Regions from separate parts of the Streptomyces sp. NPDC091412 genome, predicted to be linked through region 1. Evidence: riboswitches for the same ligand, from Rfam matches in the RefSeq annotation. Region 1 holds a riboswitch; each other region holds the start of a gene.
The links. Region 1 has a riboswitch for cyclic di-AMP ahead of ACIQMV_RS07915 (M23 family metallopeptidase). Riboswitches for the same ligand answer to the same signal wherever they lie in the genome.
Positions count from the first base shown of each region.

Region 2: it holds a riboswitch for cyclic di-AMP, as region 1 does, so the genes downstream of both, ACIQMV_RS30070 (transglycosylase family protein) here and ACIQMV_RS07915 (M23 family metallopeptidase) in region 1, are expected to answer to the same signal.
Region 3: it holds a riboswitch for cyclic di-AMP, as region 1 does, so the genes downstream of both, ACIQMV_RS26130 (C40 family peptidase) here and ACIQMV_RS07915 (M23 family metallopeptidase) in region 1, are expected to answer to the same signal.

Region 1 is NZ_JBIVTV010000003.1:10,456-17,552, reverse strand. It holds gene ACIQMV_RS07925 (GNAT family N-acetyltransferase) at 1-1,510, opposite strand, end outside; gene ACIQMV_RS07920 (HPr family phosphocarrier protein) at 1,687-1,968, shown strand; gene ACIQMV_RS07915 (M23 family metallopeptidase) at 2,175-2,918, opposite strand; cyclic di-AMP (ydaO/yuaA leader) riboswitch at 2,931-3,091, opposite strand; gene ACIQMV_RS07910 (M16 family metallopeptidase) at 3,325-4,713, opposite strand; gene ACIQMV_RS07905 (M16 family metallopeptidase) at 4,710-6,083, opposite strand; gene ACIQMV_RS07900 (DNA topoisomerase (ATP-hydrolyzing) subunit A) at 6,460-7,097, shown strand, end outside.
Region 2 is NZ_JBIVTV010000016.1:134,561-141,657, forward strand. It holds gene ACIQMV_RS30060 (cytochrome P450) at 58-1,311, shown strand; gene ACIQMV_RS30065 (transglycosylase family protein) at 1,535-2,593, shown strand; cyclic di-AMP (ydaO/yuaA leader) riboswitch at 2,776-2,943, shown strand; gene ACIQMV_RS30070 (transglycosylase family protein) at 2,948-3,673, shown strand; gene eno (phosphopyruvate hydratase) at 3,921-5,207, shown strand; gene ACIQMV_RS30080 (septum formation initiator family protein) at 5,370-5,846, shown strand; gene ACIQMV_RS30085 (DUF501 domain-containing protein) at 5,872-6,477, shown strand; gene ACIQMV_RS30090 (exopolyphosphatase) at 6,474-7,097, shown strand, end outside.
Region 3 is NZ_JBIVTV010000012.1:124,660-131,756, forward strand. It holds partial or broken gene ACIQMV_RS26120 (ATP-dependent Clp protease proteolytic subunit) at 134-769, shown strand; gene ACIQMV_RS26125 (hypothetical protein) at 777-1,025, shown strand; cyclic di-AMP (ydaO/yuaA leader) riboswitch at 1,425-1,638, shown strand; gene ACIQMV_RS26130 (C40 family peptidase) at 1,642-2,115, shown strand; gene ACIQMV_RS26135 (ATP-binding protein) at 2,174-2,629, opposite strand; gene ACIQMV_RS26140 (helix-turn-helix domain-containing protein) at 2,857-3,717, shown strand; gene ACIQMV_RS26145 (DUF397 domain-containing protein) at 3,752-3,982, shown strand; gene ACIQMV_RS26150 (8-amino-7-oxononanoate synthase) at 4,036-5,163, opposite strand; gene bioB (biotin synthase BioB) at 5,312-6,559, shown strand; gene ACIQMV_RS26160 (adenosylmethionine--8-amino-7-oxononanoate transaminase) at 6,552-7,097, shown strand, end outside.

The DNA of each region.
Region 1 (7,097 bases):
GCTGCCGGGCGAGCAGCAGGCCGGTGTCGACCAGTTCGGTGATGGTGTCGACCCGGATCACGCCGGCCTGCCGGAGCAGCGCGGACACCGTCGCGTGCGGCAGCCGCGTCGCCCGTACCGCGTGCCCCTGCGGGGCGGAGCCCGCGCTCTGCACCACGACCAGCGGCTTCACCGCCGCCGTACGCCGGGCCAGGCGGGTGAACTTGCGCGGATTGCCGATGGACTCCAGGTACATCAGGGCGACGTCGGTGTCGGGGTCGTCGTACCAGAACTGCATGACGTCGTTGCCGGAGACGTCCGCCCTGTTGCCGGCCGACACGAAGGTCGACACGCCCGTGACCCCGGTGACCCCGCCGCCGCGCCGGTGCAGCCGGGACAGCAGGGCGATGCCGATGGCCCCGGACTGGGCGAACAGCCCGATGCGGCCGGGCCGGGGCAGCTCGGGGGCGAGCGAGGCGTTCAGCCGGACGTCCGGCGAGGTGTTGATGATCCCGAAGGTGTTGGGCCCGATGATCCGCATGCCGTACGTGCGCGCCTGCCGCACCAGGGCGCGCTGCCGCTCACGTCCCTCGGGGCCGCTCTCCGCGTAGCCCGCGGAGATCACGACGAGCCCCTGCACCCCGTGCTCGCCGCACTCGGTGACGGCGTCCGGGACGCGCTCGGCCGGCACGGCGACGACGGCGAGGTCCACGGGCCCGTCGATGTCCCGCACCGAGCGGTGGGCGGGCACCCCGTCGATCTCCTGGCAGTCCTCGCCGAAGGCCCGGTTCACGGCGTGGAGCCGGCCCGTGAACCCGGCGTCGCGGATGTTGTCGAGGATGCTGCGGCCCACGCCGCCGCGCGTGCGGCCCACTCCGATGACGGCGACCGAGCCGGGCACCAGGAGCCGCCGTACCGACCGCCCCTCGGCCCGCTGCTCCCGTGCGCGCTGCACGGCCAGCGAGCGGTCGGTCGGCTCGATGTCGAACTCCAGGTGTACGACGCCGTCCTCGAAGCTGCGCTTCTGGATGTACCCGGCGTCCGTGAACACCTTGATCATCTTGGTGTTGGCCGGAAGCACCTCGGCGGTGAAGCGCCGGATGCCGCGCTCACGGGCGACGGCCGCGATGTGCTCCAGGAGCGCGGAGGCGACCCCGCGTCCCTGGTGGGCGTCCTGCACCAGGAAGGCGACCTCGGCCTCGTCGGAGGGCGCCGAGGCGGGCATGCCGTCCGCGCCGATGCGGTCGTAGCGTACGGTGGCGATGAACTCGCCGCCGACCGTGGCCGCGAGTCCCACCCGATCCACGAAGTCGTGGTGCGTGAAGCGGTGGACGTCCTTCGCGGAGAGGCGCGGGTAGGGCGCGAAGAAGCGGTAATACTTGGATTCGTCCGACACCTGTTCGTAGAAGCTGACCAGACGGCCGGCGTCATCGGCGGTGATGGGGCGGATCCGTGCGGTGCCGCCGTCGCGCAGCACCACGTCGGCCTCCCAGTGGGCGGGGTACTCGTGCCGGTCCGGCGAGGTCTGCATGGGGCCCAGCGTACGGCTCGCGTCCGACACCGGCGCGAGGCAGTCTGTGGAGGACACACGTCGGACCGAGGCCGCGGTCCGACGCCACCCGGAGCGGGGCACACCCCCGCTCCGGGCTCGCTCCACGTGTGGAAAACTGGTCTAGACAACCCTGATCACCCGAAGGGCAGCAACACATGGCTGAGCGCCGCGTCAACGTCGGCTGGGCCGAGGGCCTCCACGCCCGCCCCGCCTCCATCTTCGTCCGGGCCGCCACGGCCGCAGGCATCCCCGTGACGATCGCCAAGGCCGACGGGACGCCCGTCAACGCGGCCTCCATGCTGGCCGTGCTCGGCCTCGGCGCCGAGGGCGGCGAAGAGGTCGTCCTGGCCTCCGACGCCGATGGCGCGGACGCCGCGCTGGACCGGCTGGCCAAGCTGGTCGCCGAGGGGCTCGGGGAGCTTCCCGAGACCGTCTGACCGGCAGGTCCGGTCCAGCGCCCAAGCCGTGCCGCCCGGTCCGGGTGGCACGGCTTCGCCGTGCCCGGCGGGCCCCGGAACACCGGAACACCGGAACACGGGAACACGGGAACGGAACACGGCCGGGAATACCGGAAGCCCCGGCTCGGGAGCCGGGGCTTCGGGAGTGTCGCGTGGCGCGCCGCGCGGTGCGCAGACGCGGCGGGTCAGACGCTGACGCCGTGCTTGCGGAGGTAGGCCACGGGGTCGACGTCGGAGCCGTAGTCCGGGGACGTACGGGCCTCGAAGTGCAGGTGCGGTCCGGTGACGTTGCCGGTCGCGCCGGACAGGCCGATCCGCTGGCCCGGGATGACCTGCTGGCCCACCGAGACCCCGATGGACGACAGGTGCCCGTACTGGGTGTACATGCCGTCGGCCATCCTGATCACGACCTGGTTGCCGTACGCCCCGCCCCAGCCGGTCTCGACGACGGTGCCGATGCCGACCGCGTGGACGGTGGTGCCGCTGGCGGCGTGGAAGTCGATGCCGGTGTGGGTGCCGGAGGACCACAGGGAGCCGCCGGTGCGGTAGCCGGTCGATATGTAGGAGTCGAGGATCGGCGTCACGAAGGCGTTGAGACGCTCGCGCTCTGCCTCACGGGCGGCGCGCGCCTTGGCCTCGCGCTCCTCCGCGGCCTTCTTGCGCGCGGCCTCCTCGGCCTGCTTGCGCGCGGCGGCCCTGTGCTGGGCGACGGCCTGGGCGTCGATCTTCTCGGCGACACTGTCGCCCATGGTGACGACCGGGGTGAGGCCGGTGTCCTCGGGCGCGGGGGCCTCCGCGGCGAGGGCCGGGGCGGCGAGGGTGCCGATGACGCCGGTGGTGGCCAGGGCCGCGACGCCCGCCGCGCGGGCGGTGGTGCGGTGCATCCGGCTCGGCCGGCGGTGCTTCCCGGCGGCGCGGGTGAACGCCATGGAGACGTGGGTCCTTTCCTTCCCTGTCGCCTACCGGGTTAGCTGACGGGTTCGGAGCAGGAAGGTCTCCTACGGCCCCCTCGCGGCATGCGCGGGTGTCCGATTCACCCCAGGGACGGTGGGTCCCCGGCTCCCCTGGCTCACGCCGTACGGGGACTCGGCGATGACTGTCCGGTGCCGCGGACGCGGCGCACTGCCCGACGAACAGCCGCACCGACGCTAAACGGGGCCGCTTTCAATTCCCAAACGGATCAGAAGTTTTGTAGCGCATACCACAGGGCAGACAGGCAACCTCCCCCTCAATTCGGACATCGTGGGGCCCTGGTGACGCTTCGGTCACCAGGGCCCCACGTGCGCGTGTGCCGTTCGTCGCGCGTGCGACGGCGGCGGCAACGAGGTGGTACCTCTACTCGGCCGCGACGACGGTGACCCGGCCGGCGCCCAGGGCCTCGACCGGCTCCCTGATCTGCGCCGCGTCACCGACGAGGACCGTCACCAGCCGGTCCACCGGGAACGCGTTGACGACGGCCGCGGTCGCCTCCACCGTGCCGGTCGCGGCGAGCTGCTGATAGAGCGTCGCCTGGTAGTCGTCGGGCAGGTGCTGCTCGACCTGGTCGGCGAGCGTGCCGGCCACGGCGGCGGCCGTCTCGTACTTCAGCGGCGCCACGCCGACGAGGTTCTGCACGGCGACGTCCCGCTCGGCGTCGGTGAGGCCCTCGGCGGCGAGCTTGCGCAGCACCGTGAACAGGTCGTCCAGGGCCGGGCCGGTGTTCGGGGTGTCGACCGAGCCGCTGATGGCGAGCATCGCGGCGCCCGACCCGTCGGGGGCCGAGCGCAGCACCTGGCCGAACGCCCGCACCCCGTAGGTGTAGCCCTTCTCCTCGCGCAGGACGCGGTCCAGGCGGGAGGTGAGGGTGCCGCCGAGGCAGTAGGTGCCGAGCACCTGGGCGCTCCACACGCGGTCGTGCCGGTCGGGGCCGATCCGGCCGATGAGCAGCTGCGTCTGCACGGCGCCGCGCCGGTCCACGATGACCACGCGGCCGGTGTCGTCGGCGGTCACCGGCGGCACGGGCCGCGGCTTGGCGGGCGAACCGGTCCAGGCGCCCAGGGTCCGGTCCAGCAGCTCGTCGAGGTCGACGCCGGTGAGGTCGCCGACGACCACGGCGGTGGCCGTGGCCGGGCGCACGTGCCGGGCGTAGAAGGAGCGGACGGCCGCGGAGTCGATGGTGACGACCGTCTCCTCGGTGCCCTGGCGCGGACGCGACATGCGCGAGCCGGCCGGGAAGAGCTCCTTGGACAGCTCCTTGGCGGCGCGGCGGGCCGGGTTGGCCAGCTCGTGCGGGATCTCGTCGAGCCGGTTGCGCACCAGCCGCTCGACCTCGGAGTCGGCGAACGCGGGCGCCCTGAGGGCGTCGGACAGCAGGCCGAGCCCCTTGGCCAGACGGGAGGCCGGGACCTCCAGGCTCAGCCGTACGCCGGGGTGGTCGGCGTGCGCGTCGAGGGTGGCGCCCGCGCGCTCCAGCTCGGCGGCGAACTCCTCGGCGGAGTGCTTGTCGGTGCCCTCGGAGAAGGCCCGCGCCATGATCGTGGCGACGCCGTCCAGGCCGGCCGGCTCCGCCTCCAGGGGCGCGTCCAGCAGCACCTCCACGGCGACGACCTGCTGGCCGGGGCGGTGACAGCGCAGCACCGTCAGGCCGTTGTCCAGCGTCCCGCGCTCGGGCGCGGGGAACGCCCACGGCTTGGCCGCGCCGGCCCGGGGCTGGGGGTGGAACTCCATCGTGGCGAGCTCGGTCACTTCGCCGCCTCCTCGGTCTCGTCGGTGGCCGCGGCGTCCGCGTCCCGGTCGTCGTCCTGCACGTCGGCGGCGGTCGGCTCGTAGACGAGCACCGCGCGGTTGTCGGGGCGCAGGCGGGACTCGGCGGCCTCCTGGACCTCCTCGGGCGTCACCTCCAGGACGCGCTTGACCGCGGTCAGGGCGAGCTGCGGGTCGCCGAACAGGACGGCGTAGCGGCACAGTTCGTCGGCGCGGCCGGCGACCGTGCCGAGACGGTCCAGCCACTCGCGCTCCAGTTGGGCCTGGGCGCGCTCCATCTCCTCGGCCGTCGGGCCCTGTTCGGCGAACCGGGCGAGCTCCTCGTCGATGGCCGACTCGATGACGGGGACCTCGACGTCGCCGGAGGTCTTCACGTCCAGCCAGCCCAAGGAGGGCGCGCCGGCCAGCCGCAGCAGTCCGAAGCCGGCCGCGACGGCCGTACGGTCGCGGCGCACCAGCCGGTTGTAGAGCCGGGAGGACTCGCCGCCGCCGAGGATGGTGAGCGCCAGGTCGGCCGCGTCGCACGCGCGCGTGCCGTCGTGCGGGAGCCGGTAGGCGGCCATCAGGGCGCGGGCCGGGACCTCCTCCTCGACGACCTCGCGCAGCTGCCCGCCGATGACCTCGGGCAGGGAGCCGTCGCGGGGCTCGGGCTTGCCGTCGTGGGACGGGATGGAGCCGAAGTACTTCTCGATCCAGGCGAGCGTCTGCTGCGGGTCGATGTCACCGACGACCGACAGGACGGCGTTGTTGGGCGCGTAGTACGTGCGGAAGAACGCGCGCGCGTCCTCCAGGGTGGCCGCGTCCAGGTCCGCCATCGACCCGATCGGCGTGTGATGGTACGGGTGGCCCTCCGGGTAGGCGAGGGCGGTCAGCCGCTCGAAGGCGGTGCCGTAGGGGACGTTGTCGTAACGCTGGCGGCGCTCGTTCTTGACGACGTCCCGCTGGTTCTCCATGGACTCGTCGTCCAGGGCCGCGAGCAGCGAGCCCATGCGGTCGGCCTCCAGCCAGAGGGCGAGCTCCAGCTGGTGGGCGGGCATGGTCTCGAAGTAGTTGGTGCGCTCGAAGCTGGTGGTGCCGTTGAGCGAGCCGCCCGCGCCCTGCACCAGCTCGAAGTGGCCGTTGCCCTTGACCTGGGCGGAGCCCTGGAACATCAGGTGCTCGAAAAGGTGAGCCAGGCCTGTACGCCCCTTGACCTCGTGGCGCGAGCCGACGTCGTACCAGAGGCACACCGCCGCGACCGGGGTCAGGTGGTCCTCGGAGAGCACCACGCGCAGGCCGTTGGCCAGGCGGTGCTCGGTCGCTGTCAGGCCGCCGGAGTCTGCCTCGGCTGCGGCCGTGTGACCCATGGGCATGTACGTCCCTTCGATCGCGTGGGCGGTCTGCGAACCGCCCTTTTCCTACCGGTCCTGCCACTGTATGCAAGCGTGTGGATCCCTGGCGAAGTTCCCACGACCCGTACGCCGAGAGCGAGACGGAAAGCCACGCGCCACGGCGGCAGGGCAGCAGAGCGGGATGTGAAGGGGCTTCGCACGCGCCACAGAAGCACCACCGCCCTCAGGGACCACGGGACGGACAAGGGCGCGGCAGCCGACGGCAGGAGGGCCCCCGGAGGCGGGACGGGATCGCGGAACGGCCCTGTGGGGACGGGGCGTGGTCCGCGTTGTCGGTCGCGCGGTCCACAATGGTCCGCGTCAGATCCCGTCACGCTTCAGCAAGGAGCCGGCAGCGATGGCCCGCCGCAGCACGAAGACCCCGCCGCCCGACGACTCGTACGAGGAGCGGATCCTCGACATCGACGTCGTCGACGAGATGCAGGGCTCCTTCCTCGAGTACGCGTACTCGGTCATCTACTCCCGCGCCCTGCCGGACGCCCGGGACGGACTCAAGCCGGTGCACCGCCGCATCGTCTACCAGATGAACGAGATGGGGCTTCGCCCCGACCGCGGCTACGTGAAGTGCGCGCGCGTCGTCGGCGAGGTCATGGGCAAGCTGCACCCGCACGGCGACGCGTCGATCTACGACGCCCTGGTGCGCCTGACCCAGCCCTTCTCGATGCGTGTCCCGCTCGTCGACGGCCACGGCAACTTCGGCTCGCTGGGCAACGACGACCCGCCGGCCGCCATGCGGTACACCGAGTGCCGGATGGCCGAGGCCACGAGTCTGATGACGGAGTCCATCGACGAGGACACCGTCGACTTCTCCCCCAACTACGACGGCCAGGAGCAGGAGCCGGTGGCCCTGCCGGCCGCCTTCCCGAACCTGCTGGTGAACGGCTCCTCGGGCATCGCCGTCGGCATGGCCACGAACATGCCCCCGCACAACCTCAACGAGGTCATCGCGGCCGCCCGCCACCTGATCCGCCACCC
Region 2 (7,097 bases), on a different contig from region 1:
CGGCAGGGGCGGAAGCCCTTGCGCCGGATCCCCGGTCACAGCACTAGGGTCAACCGTATGCACGACCAGCCACCCGCCCTGTTCACCTGGGAGTTCGCGAGCAACCCCTACCCGGCCTACGCCTGGCTGCGCGAGCACGCCCCCGTGCACAGGACCCGTCTGCCCAGCGGAGTGGAGGCCTGGCTGGTCACCCGGTACGCGGACGCCAGGCAGGCCCTGGCCGACCAGCGGCTGTCCAAGAATCCGGCGCACCACGCCGAGTCCGCGCACGCCAAGGGCAAGACCGGCATCCCCGGCGAGCGCAAGGCCGAGCTGATGACCCACCTGCTGAACATCGACCCGCCGGACCACACCCGGCTGCGCCGGCTGGTCAGCAAGGCGTTCACCCCGCGCCGTGTCGCCGAGTTCGCCCCGCGTGTGCAGGAGCTGGCCGACGGACTCATCGACGGGTTCGCCGAGCGCGGCACCGCCGACCTCATCCACGAGTTCGCCTTCCCGCTGCCCATCTACGCCATCTGCGACCTGCTCGGCGTCCCCCGCGAGGACCAGGACGACTTCCGGGACTGGGCGGGCATGATGATCCGCCACGGCAAGGGCCCGCGCGGCGGGGTCGCCCGCTCCGTGAAGAAGATGCGCGGCTATCTCGCGGACCTCATCCACCGCAAGCGCGAGGCGCTCCCGGCCGAGCCCGTCCCCGGCGAGGACCTCATCTCCGCGCTCATCCGCGCCTCCGACCACGGCGAGCACCTCACCGAGAACGAGGCCGCCGCCATGGCCTTCATCCTTCTGTTCGCCGGTTTCGAGACCACCGTCAACCTCATCGGCAACGGCACCTACGCCCTGCTCACCCACCCCGAGCAGCGGGACCGGCTCCAGCGGTCCCTCGCCGAGGGGGACGGCGGCCTGCTGGAGACGGGAGTGGAGGAACTCCTGCGCTACGACGGGCCGGTGGAGCTGGCCACCTGGCGCTACGCCACCCGGCCGCTCACCATCGGCGGGCAGGACATCGCCGCCGGCGACCCGGTCCTCGTCGTCCTCGCCGCCGCCGACCGGGACCCGGAGCGGTTCGCCGGCCCCGACGTCCTCGATCTCGGGCGGCGTGACAATCAACACCTCGGCTACGGACACGGCATCCACTACTGCCTCGGCGCACCGCTCGCCCGCCTGGAGGGCCAGACCGCGCTGGCCACTCTCCTCACCCGGCTCCCGGACCTGCAACTGGGTGCGGATCCAGCCGAGTTGCGCTGGCGTGGCGGGCTCATCATGCGCGGACTGCGGACGCTGCCGGTGCGGTTCACACCCGGTCGGTAAGTCGCGGGGAAGCCGGACAAGGCAGGAAAAGGCGCCCGCCGCCGCACCACGCCTACCCACTGGCGGACACGAAGGTGACACATGCTCAACAGTGTGATCTTCACGTGATCTGTGCGGCATGAACTTGTGACAAGCGATCGTCAGCCGATACTTTCACCCATCAGCGTGGCGCCGAGACTGCGGTCGCCACGCGGGTCACCGCTGTCGCACGAAAGGTCTCCGTATGCTCTCCGGGAACGGTCGTCACCGTCGGCCCCGTCAGGCTCCGGCCCTCCTCGTCGCAGCCGGAGTGACCGGATCCGCCATCGCCATCCCGCTGATCGGCGCCGGCGGCGCCAGCGCGGCCGACGGCAACGCGTGGGACAAGGTGGCCAAGTGCGAGAGTGGCGGCGCCTGGAGCGCCGACACCGGTAATGGCTACTACGGCGGCCTCCAGTTGACGCAGGACGACTGGGAGAAGTACGGCGGCCTCGACTACGCCTCGAGCGCCGACCAGGCCAGCCGGTCCCAGCAGATATCCGTGGCCGAGAAGCTGCTCGCCGACAAGGGTCCCGGTGCCTGGCCGACGTGCGGGTTGCTCTCCGGACTCGGCAAGAAGTCCGGGGCGGCGAAGGTCGACACCGGCGTGGGTGATTCGTCCGGATCCTCCAGCTCCTCCGGAAAGTCCCTCACGGACGACCTCGGTCTGTCCGACTCGTCGCAGGCGTCGTCGGGCGATCCGTCCGGCTCGTCCGGTTCGTCCGGCTCGTCGGATGTCGACCCTGGTTCAATCGATCCCTCCGGCTCGTCGACCGCGCCCCCCGCCACGTCCTCCCCTTCGCCGTCCTCGCCCGCCAAGAAGGGCGAGCCGGCCGAGTCCGACGCGTCCTCCGATGCCGCGGCAGGCGGGTCGCAGTCGCCCGACGCCTCGCCCTCGGTCGCGCCGCAGCCGGGCTATACGGACAACTCGTGGCAGGTCGGCGGCACTTCGGCCCTGGTCGACACCGGCGCGCTCAGCGGTGGGCGTCACCGCGGCGGCAGTGCCGTCGAGGACCCGGCCGACAGCCACTCGGCCGCCTCCTCCGGCCGTCACGCCTCCCGCGGCGGCTCCGCGCGGGCCGTCGTCGCCGACTCCTACACCGTCCGCGCCGGCGACTCCCTCGAGTCCATCGCCGACTCCCTTGACGTTCCGGGCGGATGGGACGCGCTGTACGCGGCGAACAAGGGGGCGATCGGGTCCGACCCGAATCACATCTCTGCCGGTCAGACCCTGAATGTCCCTACCGAAACGCCCCAAAAGTAGGCGGAGTTCACGCCACGCTTCGCGCTGAATGTCCCATTCGGGGAAAGTGTGGGATGAGTCTCAGAAGCCCTGATCGTCTTTGGAATTCGGCGAAGCGCATGCCTACGGTCGTGACCGCTCGTCACCGCGAGCCCCGGCTGCCGCAACGCCGAATCCTGCCAGCGGCCGCACGGGAACAGTCGTCGCGTCAAGCGCCGTGGGCAGGAGCGGGGGACCCAAGGTAAGTGCCGCGCCGGGCAGTTGACCGGAGCGGCTAGGGGTGGAGCCGTGCCTCGTGTACGAGGCACGGCCGGGCAACTCAACCGGCCCGAACCCGACAGCTCACCTCGCAGGCGTCGGTGAGGGGATCCATCCATGCTGTTCTCCAGCAAGGGCAAGCATCGCCGTACGTCCAGGACCACCCGTGTCATCGCGCTCGCCGGTGTCGCCGGCGCCGCAGTCGCCGCCCCGCTGATGGCGGTCGGCGACGCCTCCGCCGCCACCGCCTCCGAGTGGGACGCGGTCGCCCAGTGCGAGTCCGGCGGCAACTGGTCCATCAACACCGGCAACGGCTTCTACGGCGGCCTCCAGTTCACCAACTCCACCTGGGCCGGGTACGGCGGCACCGCCTACGCGTCGCGCGCGGACCTGGCCTCCAAGTCGCAGCAGATAACCGTCGCCGAGAAGGTCCTCGCGGGCCAGGGCAAGGGTGCCTGGCCGGTCTGCGGCAAGGGCCTGTCCGGCGCCGCCTACACCGGCGGCGCCCCCTCGTCCTCGTCGTCGGCCTCGTCCTCGTCGTCGGCCTCGTCCTCGTCGTCGAGCGGCAGCTCCGCCAAGAGCACCACCACCCGCTCGACCGAGCAGCAGGCCGCCAACCGCTCCGCGACGCGTCCCGCCCCGAGCAGGACCGTCACCACGCCCACCGGCGAGAAGGTCAAGAAGGGTGACGGCGAGTACAAGGTGGTCGCCGGCGACACCCTCAGCTCCATCGCCGCCCAGCACGGCGTCCAGGGCGGCTGGAAGAAGCTGTTCGAGCTGAACAAGAACATCGTCGACAACGCCGACCTCATCTACCCGGGCCAGCAGCTCCACCTGAAGTAAGGGCCCGCACCGCCCTTCATGGGCCCCCGCCCCGGCGCGTTCCCCCTACGCGCGGGGGCGGGTTTTTTTCGTCTCCCGCACACCCGGCCGTTCCCGAACCTTCCCCGTCTCTTTGTTCCGAGCGGGAACAAAGGGTACCGTCACTCTGTCCACGAGGCGGTCGGTCGGCCGGTCGCCGCCCCGGGACGGTTAGGCTCTAGTCGCAAGGCTCACGCCCCGCACTTCCAGCGTCACATCCCAGAAGGAGATGCTCGTGCCGTCCATCGACGTCGTCGTAGCCCGGGAAATCCTGGACTCCCGAGGCAACCCCACGGTCGAGGTCGAGGTCGGCCTCGACGACGGCAGCACCGGTCGTGCCGCCGTCCCCTCCGGCGCCTCCACCGGTGCCTTCGAGGCCATCGAGCTCCGTGACGGCGACCCCAACCGCTACCAGGGCAAGGGCGTCGAGAAGGCTGTCCTCGCCGTGATCGAGCAGATCGGCCCGGAGCTCGTCGGCTACGACGCCACCGAGCAGCGTCTGATCGACCAGGCCATGTTCGACCTGGACGCCACCGACAACAAGGGCTCGCTGGGCGCCAACGCCATCCTCGGCGTCTCCCTCGCCGTCGCCCACGCCGCCTCCGAGGCCTCGGACCTCCCCCTCTTCCGCTACCTGGGCGGTCCGAACGCGCACCTGCTGCCGGTGCCGATGATGAACATCCTGAACGGCGGCTCGCACGCCGACTCCAACGTGGACATCCAGGAGTTCATGATCGCCCCGATCGGCGCGGAGTCCTTCTCCGAGGCCCTGCGCTGGGGCACCGAGGTCTACCACACGCTGAAGAAGGTCCTGAAGAGCAAGGGCCTGTCCACCGGCCTCGGCGACGAGGGCGGCTTCGCCCCGAACCTCGGCTCCAACCGCGAGGCCCTCGACCTCATCCTCGAGGCGATCAAGGAAGCCGGCTACGCCCCCGGCGAGCAGATCGCCCTCGCGCTCGACGTCGCCGCCTCCGAGTTCTACAAGGACGGCAAGTACGTCTTCGAGGGCAAGGAGCGCTCGGCGGCGGAGATGACCGAGTACTACGAGGAGCTGGTGGCCGCCTACCCGCTCGTCTCCATCGAGGACCCGCTGTTCGAGGACGACTGGGCCGGCTGGAAGGTCATCACCGACAAGCTCGGCGACAAGGTCCAGCTCGTCGGCGACGACCTGTTCGTCACCAACCCCGAGCGCCTCGCCCGCGGCATCGAGGACGGCGCCGCCAACGCGCTGCTCGTGAAGGTGAACCAGATCGGTTCGCTCACCGAGACCCTGGACGCCGTCGAGCTGGCCCAGCGCAGCGGCTTCAAGTGCATGATGTCCCACCGCTCCGGCGAGACCGAGGACGTCACGATCGCCGACCTGGCCGTCGCCACCAACTGCGGCCAGATCAAGACCGGCGCCCCGGCCCGCTCCGAGCGCGTCGCCAAGTACAACCAGCTGCTGCGCATCGAGGAGATCCTCGACGACGCCGCGGTGTACGCCGGCCGCTCGGCCTTCCCGCGCTTCAAGGGCTGAGCCGCTTCGAAGGCCGAGCCGTTCCGGGGGCCGAGGCGCCCCGGAGGCTGAGCCGCGAAGCGTAAGGCTTCGCCAGTCGCACGTACGTCCCCGTACCCGGTCCCGTACCGTGTCCGGGGACGTACGCACGTGTGTGCACGGGCACGAACGGGAGGCGGGACGATGGCCGTCAAGGACCGGGACCGGTTCTCCACCACGACCAGGATCAGGCTGCTCGGTGAGCAGACGGCGGCCCGTGTCTACCGTTCGCAGACCCGCCGCCAGGCCCGCCGCTCCCGTCTCACCGGCCGCGCGGCGCTGCTCGTGCTGGTGCTCTGCTCGATGGTGGTCGCCCTGGCGTACCCGATGCGGCAGTACGTCACCCAGCGCGCCGACATCGCCGACCTGCAACGGCAGAAGCAGCAGGCCCAGCAGCGGGTGGAACAACTGCGCGACCTCAAGGCACGCTGGCAGGACGACGCCTACGCCGAGCAGCAGATCCGGCGGCGGCTGCACTACGTGAAGCCCGGGGAGACCGGCTACGTCGTGGTCGACCCGGGCCCGGCCGAGCGGTCCCGCGCCGAGCGGGGGACGGCCCGCCGCCCCTGGTACGCCAACGTCTGGGACGGGGTCGACAAGTCCGACGCCTCCGACCAGTGAACTGACAGAGAGACATACGCAAGGCATGGAAACCCCACCGCCGCCCACCGAGCGCACCGAACCCACCGAGGCGGACGTCGAGGCCTTCAAGCAACAGCTCGGGCGGCCGCCGCGCGGGCTGCGCGCGATCGCGCACCGCTGCCCCTGCGGTCAGCCCGACGTCGTGGAGACGGCCCCGCGGCTGCCCGACGGCACGCCCTTCCCCACGCTGTACTACCTGACGTGCCCGCGCGCGGCCTCGGCCATCGGCACGCTGGAGGCCGACGGCGTGATGAAGGAGATGACGGAGCGGCTGGCCACCGACCCGGAGCTGGCGGCCGCGTACCGGGCCGCGCACGAGGACTACGTCCGGCGCCGGGACGAGATCGAGGCGCTGACGGGCTTCCCCAGCGCGGGCGGCATGCCGGACCGGGTGAAGTGCCTGCACGTCCTGGTCGCCCACTCGCTGGCCGCCGGGCCGGGCGTGAACCCGCTCGGTGACGAGGCGATCGCGATGCTGCCCGAATGGTGGCGCAAGGGCCCGTGCGTGACGCCCGCGGCGCCGTCGTCGGGCGAGGGGCGGCAGGCCGGGGCCTCCGAGGACGGCGGGTTCGCCGCCGGGCCCGTCGGGACCGAGGAGGACCGCGCATGACCCGGGTCGCCGCCGTCGACTGCGGTACGAACTCCATCCGTCTGCTGGTCGCGGACGCCGACCCGGCGACGGGGGAACTGCTCGAGCTGGACCGGCGCATGACCATCGTGCGGCTCGGCCAGGGCGTGGACCGCACCGGCCGGCTCGCCCCCGAGGCGCTGGAGCGCACCTTCGCGGCCTGCCGGGAGTACGCCGAGGCCATCAAGGAGCACGGCGCCGAGCGGCTGCGTTTCGTGGCCACCTCCGCCTCCCGGGACGCCGAGAACCGGGACGAGTTCGTGCGCGGGGTGATGGACATCCTCGGCGTCGAGCCCGAGGTGATCTCCGGTGATCAGGAGGCGGAGTTCTCCTTCACCGGTGCGACGAAGGAGCTGACGGGCCGTGCGGACCTCGCCCGGCCCTTCCTGGTGGTGGACATCGGCGGCGGTTCGACCGAGTTCGTCGTGGGCGACGACCACGTCCGCGCGGCGCGCTCGGTGGACGTGGGCTGCGTCCGCATGACGGAACGTCATCTGGTGCGGGACGGGGTGGTCACGGACCCGCCGACCGAGGAGCAGATCGCCGCCATACGGGCCGACATCGAGGCCGCGCTCGACCTCGCCGAGGAAACGGTCCCGCTG
Region 3 (7,097 bases), on a different contig from region 1:
GGAGACCGTGCACGACCCGGGACCGTTCCCGCACCCGGCCCGGGAAAGCCCTCGGCGAGTAATGCACGTCCTGTACATTTCTTACGGAGCCCCCTCCGGCCGGATCCGGCGCCGCCGCATGGAGGGGTGTGCCATGACGCGGCCGTCCGCCCGCTACGTCCTGCCGGAGTTCACCGAGATCACCAGCGCCGGCCGGCGCTCCCTGGATCCGTACGCGAAACCGCTCGAGGAGCGGATCGCCCTCCTCGGCACACCGATCGACGACACCGCGGCGAACGACGTGATCGCGCAGTTCGTCCACCTGGAGCACCGGACGCCCGGACGGGACATCTCGCTCTGCATCAACTCGCCCGGCGGCTCGTTCTAGCACGACGCCGGCCGTCCACGACACGATGCGGTACGTGTGCTGGACGTGGAGACGATCCGACTGGGCCAGGCCGTCGCGTCCGCGGCGGCGCTGCCGGCCGCGGGCACCCCGGGCAAGCGGTACGCGCCGCCCGGCGCCCGCGTGGTCCTGCGGCAGCCGTCACCGCCCGAGCCGGTCGGGGGCCAGGCGTCCGACCTGGCGGTCCAGGCGGACGAGCTGACGCGGATGCGCGCCCGCCTGGAGGAGCTGCTCGCGCGGAGCACCGGGCGGTCCGTGCGGCAGGTGCGGACCGACCTGGAGCGGGAGCAGGTGCTGGACGCGCAAGAGGCCCTGACATATGGACTGATTGACCGAATCCTCCCGAACCGCGGAGCCACGCGCACCGCGCCGGACGCGGGGTGAGCCGCCGATGCCGCCACCCGAGCCGCCACCCCTGCCGGCGCCGACCCGCGCCGAGGCGGAGCTGATCGACCGTCACCTGGAGCCGGCCGACCTGCTGGGCCGCGTCAACCCGGGACGGCCCGGAGACACCTACCGGGCCCCGAGGGCCGCCCAGGCGCTCGCCGGCAGGGCGGTGGAGCTGCGCGGCACCCGGGCACTGATGCACCGGCGGGGCGAGACCGAGCCGCACGCGGACACTCCGGCCCGGGCTCTGTGAGTGCTGGACGGCGAGCGGCGCACGGCCCGTGTCACCCTTCCCCCCGACTGCGGAAGTTGACGTCGTCCACAGCCGCGGTCTCGGCGGGAAAAGGGGCCCATCTGTCTGGACACGGGGTGAAATCGCCCCGAATGACCGACCGCCTTTCGGTGTAGGTTCAGCTCCTTTTTCGGGACCGCCGCAGTCGCGCAACACGCCTCCACGGATGGCGGAATGAGGTGCTCCGCTGCTGGTCCGGGGGTCGTCGCGGGCGGGGGCAACCGTTCGATCGCGAGGGTGTCCACCCGAACGGGCGCGTGGTGAGTAACAACACAAACACGCGGTTCCATTGGGATTTTCGGACATCCGTAGGTGAAGATCCCTGTCTGACGACAAGCCCCCGCCACAACGGCGGGGCGGTCCGGGCGGACGCCGAGTCCTGCCGCCGCCCGGATGACCGGTCGACAGGAGTGGATCGGCAGGAGTGGAGGACCCAAGCACGACGGGTCGCCGGAACGGTCACGCCATGGCCGGTCCGAGCAGCCCTTGGGGTGAAGCCGCGACAACGCGGCCGGGCAACTTCGCCAGCCCGAATCCGACAGGTCATCCTTCACAGGCGGCTGACGAAGGGTTGCGCATGACTGCGCTCAATCGTGTCCCGTCGCTGATGGCCCGGGCCGGCACGGCCTCGGCCCTGACCCTGGCCGCCGTGGGCGGCTCGATCGTGGTCCCGGGTGTGGCCTCCGAGGCCTCGGCCGTGACCACCGCGAACACGGCGCTGCGGATCGCGGCGTCCAAGCAGGGGTCGCCCTACCAGTGGGGCGCCACGGGGCCGCGGAGGTTCGACTGCTCCGGGCTCACGCTGTACTCGTTCAAGAGGGCGGGCAAGAAGCTGCCCCGCACGGCCGCACAGCAGTACAACAACAGCCGGCACATCTCCGCGGGCAGCCGCCGAGCCGGGGATCTGGTGTTCTTCCACTCGGGCTCGCGCGTCTACCACGTGGGCATCTACGCCGGCAAGGGCAAGATCTGGCACGCTCCGAAGACCGGGGACGTGGTGAAGCTCCAGAAGATCTGGACGAAGAGCGTCTGGTACGGCCGGGTGAGCTGACCCGGCCGCAGTGCGGTGCCGTGCGGTGGCGGAGCTTCGACGTCGCCACCGCACGTTCCTACGGTTCCTGACCCGCGGCAGTCACGGGGCGGGCGGGAACCGTCCACGGAAGTTCGATGCAGACCGTCTTGCCGCCCTCCCGGGTCGGCCGCACGGTCAGTCTGCCGCCGCACTCGGCGGTGAGCCACCGGATGATCACCATGCCCCGGCCGTTGTCCTGCTGGACAGCGGCCGGCAGGCGTTTCGGGAACCGGGGGTGGCTGTCGGTGACCCCGATGCGCAGTCGTTCGTCACGCACGAGGACGAGGTCCACCGTGAAGGTGGGTGACTGCCCCAAAGTGTGCTGTACGGCGTTGGTGGCGAGTTCGGACACGATGAGCCGGACCGTCTCGGCGGTGTCCGTGGACGGCGGCAGGCCCCACTCCGCGAGCGTGCCGGCCACATAGGCACGGGCCGCACAGACCGAGGCGGGATCGCTCGGCAGAGTGACGGATGCTTCCAGATGGTCTGCCATGGCGAGGTCGTCCCTTTCCCACGGGGCCGGAGTCCGACAATTGGCGGATGGTTCGAGTACGGTCCCGCACTGGTGCTTCGCCGTCAGACTGCCATCACCTCTCCGGTCTCGGTGGCGATCCACCGAGATATGCATATATCTGTCGCTCGATGCGGTGAACTCTGCGACGGCAGACCGTATCCGGAGCGGGTCGCGTGGAGCGTTCAGAGGGAGCGAGGGAGTAGCCCATGCAGCACGGTCCCGAGGTGCGCCGCCGGAAGCTGGGCGCCGAACTGCGCGCGCTGCGCACCGGCGCGGGTCTCACCAGCGGTGAGGCGGCCCGCCTGGTCGGCTGGCACCAGTCGAAGGTCAGCCGGATCGAGACCGGCACCAGCGGGGTGAAACCGGCCGACGTGCGCTCGCTCCTGGACGCGTACGCGGTCCACGACACCCAGCTGCGCGAGCTGCTCCTGGTGCTCGCGGGGCTGGACGACGGCGGCGACCGGCACCACTGGTGGCACGCCTATCGCGGAGTGCTGCCGCCGACCTATCGGGACTTCATCAGCCTGGAGTCGCAGGCGAGCAGGATGCGCACCCTGGAGACCTCGGTCGTTCCCGGACTGCTCCAGACACCCGAGTACGCCCGCGCGGTCACCCGGGCCGCGGTGGACGGGCTCGACGAGGACCGGCTGGACGCGCTGGTGGAGGTGCGGCTGGCCCGCCAGGACGTGCTGCGCTCGCGACCGCCGCTGGAGCTCGACGCGGTGCTGGACGAGGCGGTGCTGCGCAGGGAGGTGGGCGGGCCCGAGGTCATGAGGCGGCAGCTGGAGCGGCTGACGGAGGCGGCCCGGCTGCCCCAAGTACGGCTCCAGGTGTTGCCGTTCGCCGCCGGCGCGCACATCGGGATCACCGGCCCTTTCGTTATCTTCTCGTTTTCGAACACTTCCGATCTGAACGTGGTGGTTCTCGACCACTTGACGAGTAGCCTCCACCTCGAGCGGAAAGAAGACCTAGAGGCCTACGCCGAGGCCTTCGACACCCTGCGGATCCACGCCCTCTCGCCCGAGGACTCGTTGGACTTCATCGCCGGGATACGCCAGACCCCCTGACGGCGCACAACCGCGTACCGCGTAAGGAGGCCCCATGTCCACTCCGCCTCGGCACGTACCTTCCACCACCGATCTGCACGGCGTGCGCTGGCTGCGCAGCAGCTACAGCACGGGAGCCAACAACTGCGTCGAGACGGCCCGGCCCGCCACGGGACCGTGGGCCGGGCTGCTCGCCGTGCGCGACTCCAAGGCCCCGGCCGGTCCCGCGCTGCTCTTCTCCCCCGCGAGCTGGGCAGGCTTCACGGCCGCGGCACACCGCACCTGACGGACAATCCGGTCATATCCACACCTGGTGGTGCCCGGCCGTGTCACGCCGACTCATGGTCGTGTTCCACCGATCACCCGTACAGCGCGTTCGATCTGCGCCCCGGAGAGGTCCGCGCGGGCGGTCAGCCTCAGCCGTGAGATGCCGTCGGGCACGGAAGGAGGACGGAAACAGCCCACGGCCAGCCCGGCCGCCCGGCAGTCGGCCGCCCATCGCACGGCCCGCTCCGGGGACGGCGCGCGCACCGAGACCACCGCGGCGTCCGGACGCACCGCCTCCAGGCCCGCGGCGGTCAGGCGTGCGTGGAGTTCGGCCGCCACGGCACGCGCGCGTGCCGCCCGCTCCGGCTCGCGGCGCAGCAGTCGCAGCGCCGCGAGGGCGGCACCCGCGGCCGCGGGCGCGAGACCGGTGTCGAAAATGAACGTCCGGGCCGCGTTGACCAGGTGGTCGATCACCCGCCCGGGCCCGAGGACGACTCCGCCCTGGCTGCCGAGCGACTTCGACAGCGTGGCCGTGGCGACCACGTCGTCGGCGCCCGCCAGCCCGGCCGCGTGCGCGGCGCCGCGGCCGCCCGCGCCCAGGACGCCCAGCCCGTGGGCGTCGTCGACGACGAGACCGGCGCCGTGCTCCCGGCAGACCGCTGCGAACTCCGCCAGCGGGGCCGCGTCGCCGTCGACCGAGAACACCGTGTCCGACACGAGTACGGCCGGGCCCTCGTGCGTTCCGAGCGCCTTGCGCACGGCGTCCGGGTCGGCGTGCGCGACGACCTGTGTCGTGCCCCGGGCCAGCCGGCAGCCGTCGATGAGCGAGGCGTGGTTGCCCGCGTCGGAGACGACGAGCGAGCCGTGCGGCGCGAGCGCGGTGACCGCGGCCAGGTTCGCGGCGTATCCGGAGGAGAAGACCAGCGCCGCCTCGAAACCGCAGAATCCGGCCAGTTCGCGCTCCAGTTCGGCATGGAGTTCGGTGGTGCCGGTGACCAGCCGGGAGCCGGTGGAGCCGCCGCCCCAGGTACGCGCCGCGGCCGCGGCCCCCTCGGTCACCTCCGGATGGCGGGCCAGCCCCAGGTAGTCGTTGCCCGCGAGGTCGAGCAGCGGCGAGTCGGCGGGGCGGGGCCGCAGGGTCCGTACGAGTCCGGCCCGGCGACGTGCGTCCGCCTGCTCCTCGATCCAGCCGAACGCCATGGGTCCTCCGGGGCTTTTGTAGGCAGTGGACAGACCCTAGCGGCAGGGCCGGCCGCCCATGATGTGGCAATACCCACATGTCGATGCGCCCGTCGTTGTGCGGAGTCTCCTTGGCCGCGGACCGGGCCGTAGGACAGGATCAGCTCTCATGAACCTGCTGAACACGCTGGTGGACAAGGGGCTTCGGCGCGAGTCGCCGACCCGCGAGGAAGCTCTGGCCGTACTGGCCACCTCCGACGACGACCTGCTCGACGTGGTGGCCGCGGCAGGGAAGGTGCGCCGCCACTGGTTCGGCCGGCGGGTGAAACTCAACTATCTCGTCAACCTCAAGTCGGGCCTGTGCCCCGAGGACTGCTCCTACTGCTCCCAGCGGCTCGGATCGAAGGCGGACATCCTCAAGTACACCTGGCTCAAGCCCGACGACGCCTCCAGGGCCGCCGCGGCGGGGCTGGCGGGCGGCGCGAAGCGGGTCTGCCTGGTGGCCAGCGGGCGCGGTCCGACCGACCGTGACGTGGACCGGGTCTCCGACACCATCAAGGCGATCAAGGAGCAGAACGAGGGCGTCGAGGTGTGCGCCTGCCTCGGTCTGCTCTCCGACGGCCAGGCCGAACGGCTGCGCGAGGCCGGGGCCGACGCCTACAACCACAACCTCAACACCTCCGAGGCGACGTACGGCGACATCACCACCACCCACACCTACGCCGACCGGGTGGACACGGTGCACAAGGCGCACGCGGCCGGGCTGTCCGCCTGCTCCGGGCTCATCGCCGGGATGGGCGAGAGTGACGAGGACCTGGTCGACGTGGTCTTCTCGCTGCGCGAGCTGGACCCGGACTCCGTTCCGGTGAACTTCCTGATCCCGTTCGAGGGCACACCGCTCGCCAAGGAGTGGAACCTGACCCCGCAGCGCTGCCTGCGGATCCTGGCGATGGTCCGGTTCGTCTGTCCCGACGTGGAGGTGCGGATCGCGGGCGGCCGCGAGGTGCACCTGCGCACCATGCAGCCCCTCGCGCTGCACCTGGCCAACTCGATCTTCCTCGGCGACTACCTGACCAGCGAGGGCCAGGCGGGCAGGGCCGACCTGGAGATGATCGCGGACGCCGGGTTCGAGGTGGAGGGCGCCGACCAGGTGACGCTGCCCGAGCACCGGGTGGCGGCCGGGGGCGGGTGCGGGTCCCACGGCGGCACGGGGTGCGGGTCCCACGAAGGCTCGGGATGCGGATCGCACGAGGGGCCGGGGTGCGGATCGCACCAGGGTGGCGGGGTCTGCGGTCCCGCCGCGGCACCGGCGGAGGAACCGGCATCGGCACCGGCCGCGACGGGCAACGAGCCGCGCACGGATCTCGTCTCCGTACGCCGCCGGGGCGCCGGAACGGACCTCGCGCCCAATGCCTGAACCGCACACCACGCCCGGCCCGGGCGTGCCCGAGCTGCTGGACCTCGACCGGCGGCACGTGTGGCACCCGTACGGACCCATGCCCGGCCGCCACGAACCGCTCGTCGTGGAGTCGGCGAGCGGGGTACGGCTGCGACTCGCGGACGGCTCGGGCGAACTGGTCGACGGCATGTCGTCGTGGTGGGCGGCGATCCACGGCTACAACCACCCGGTGCTGAACGAGGCCGCCCGGGGTCAGCTGGAACGGATGAGCCACGTGATGTTCGGCGGGCTCACGCACGAGCCCGCCGTCCGGCTCGCGAAGCTCCTTGTCGACATGTCACCAGAGGGCCTCGATCATGTGTTCCTCGCCGACTCCGGTTCGGTGTCGGTCGAGGTCGCGGTCAAGATGTGCCTTCAGTACTGGCGCTCGCTCGGCCGGCCGGACAAGCGGCGGCTGCTGACCTGGCGGGGCGGCTACCACGGGGACACCTGGCAGCCGATGTCCGTGTGCGACCCCGAGGGCGGGATGCACGAGCTGTGGACCGGTGTGCTGCCG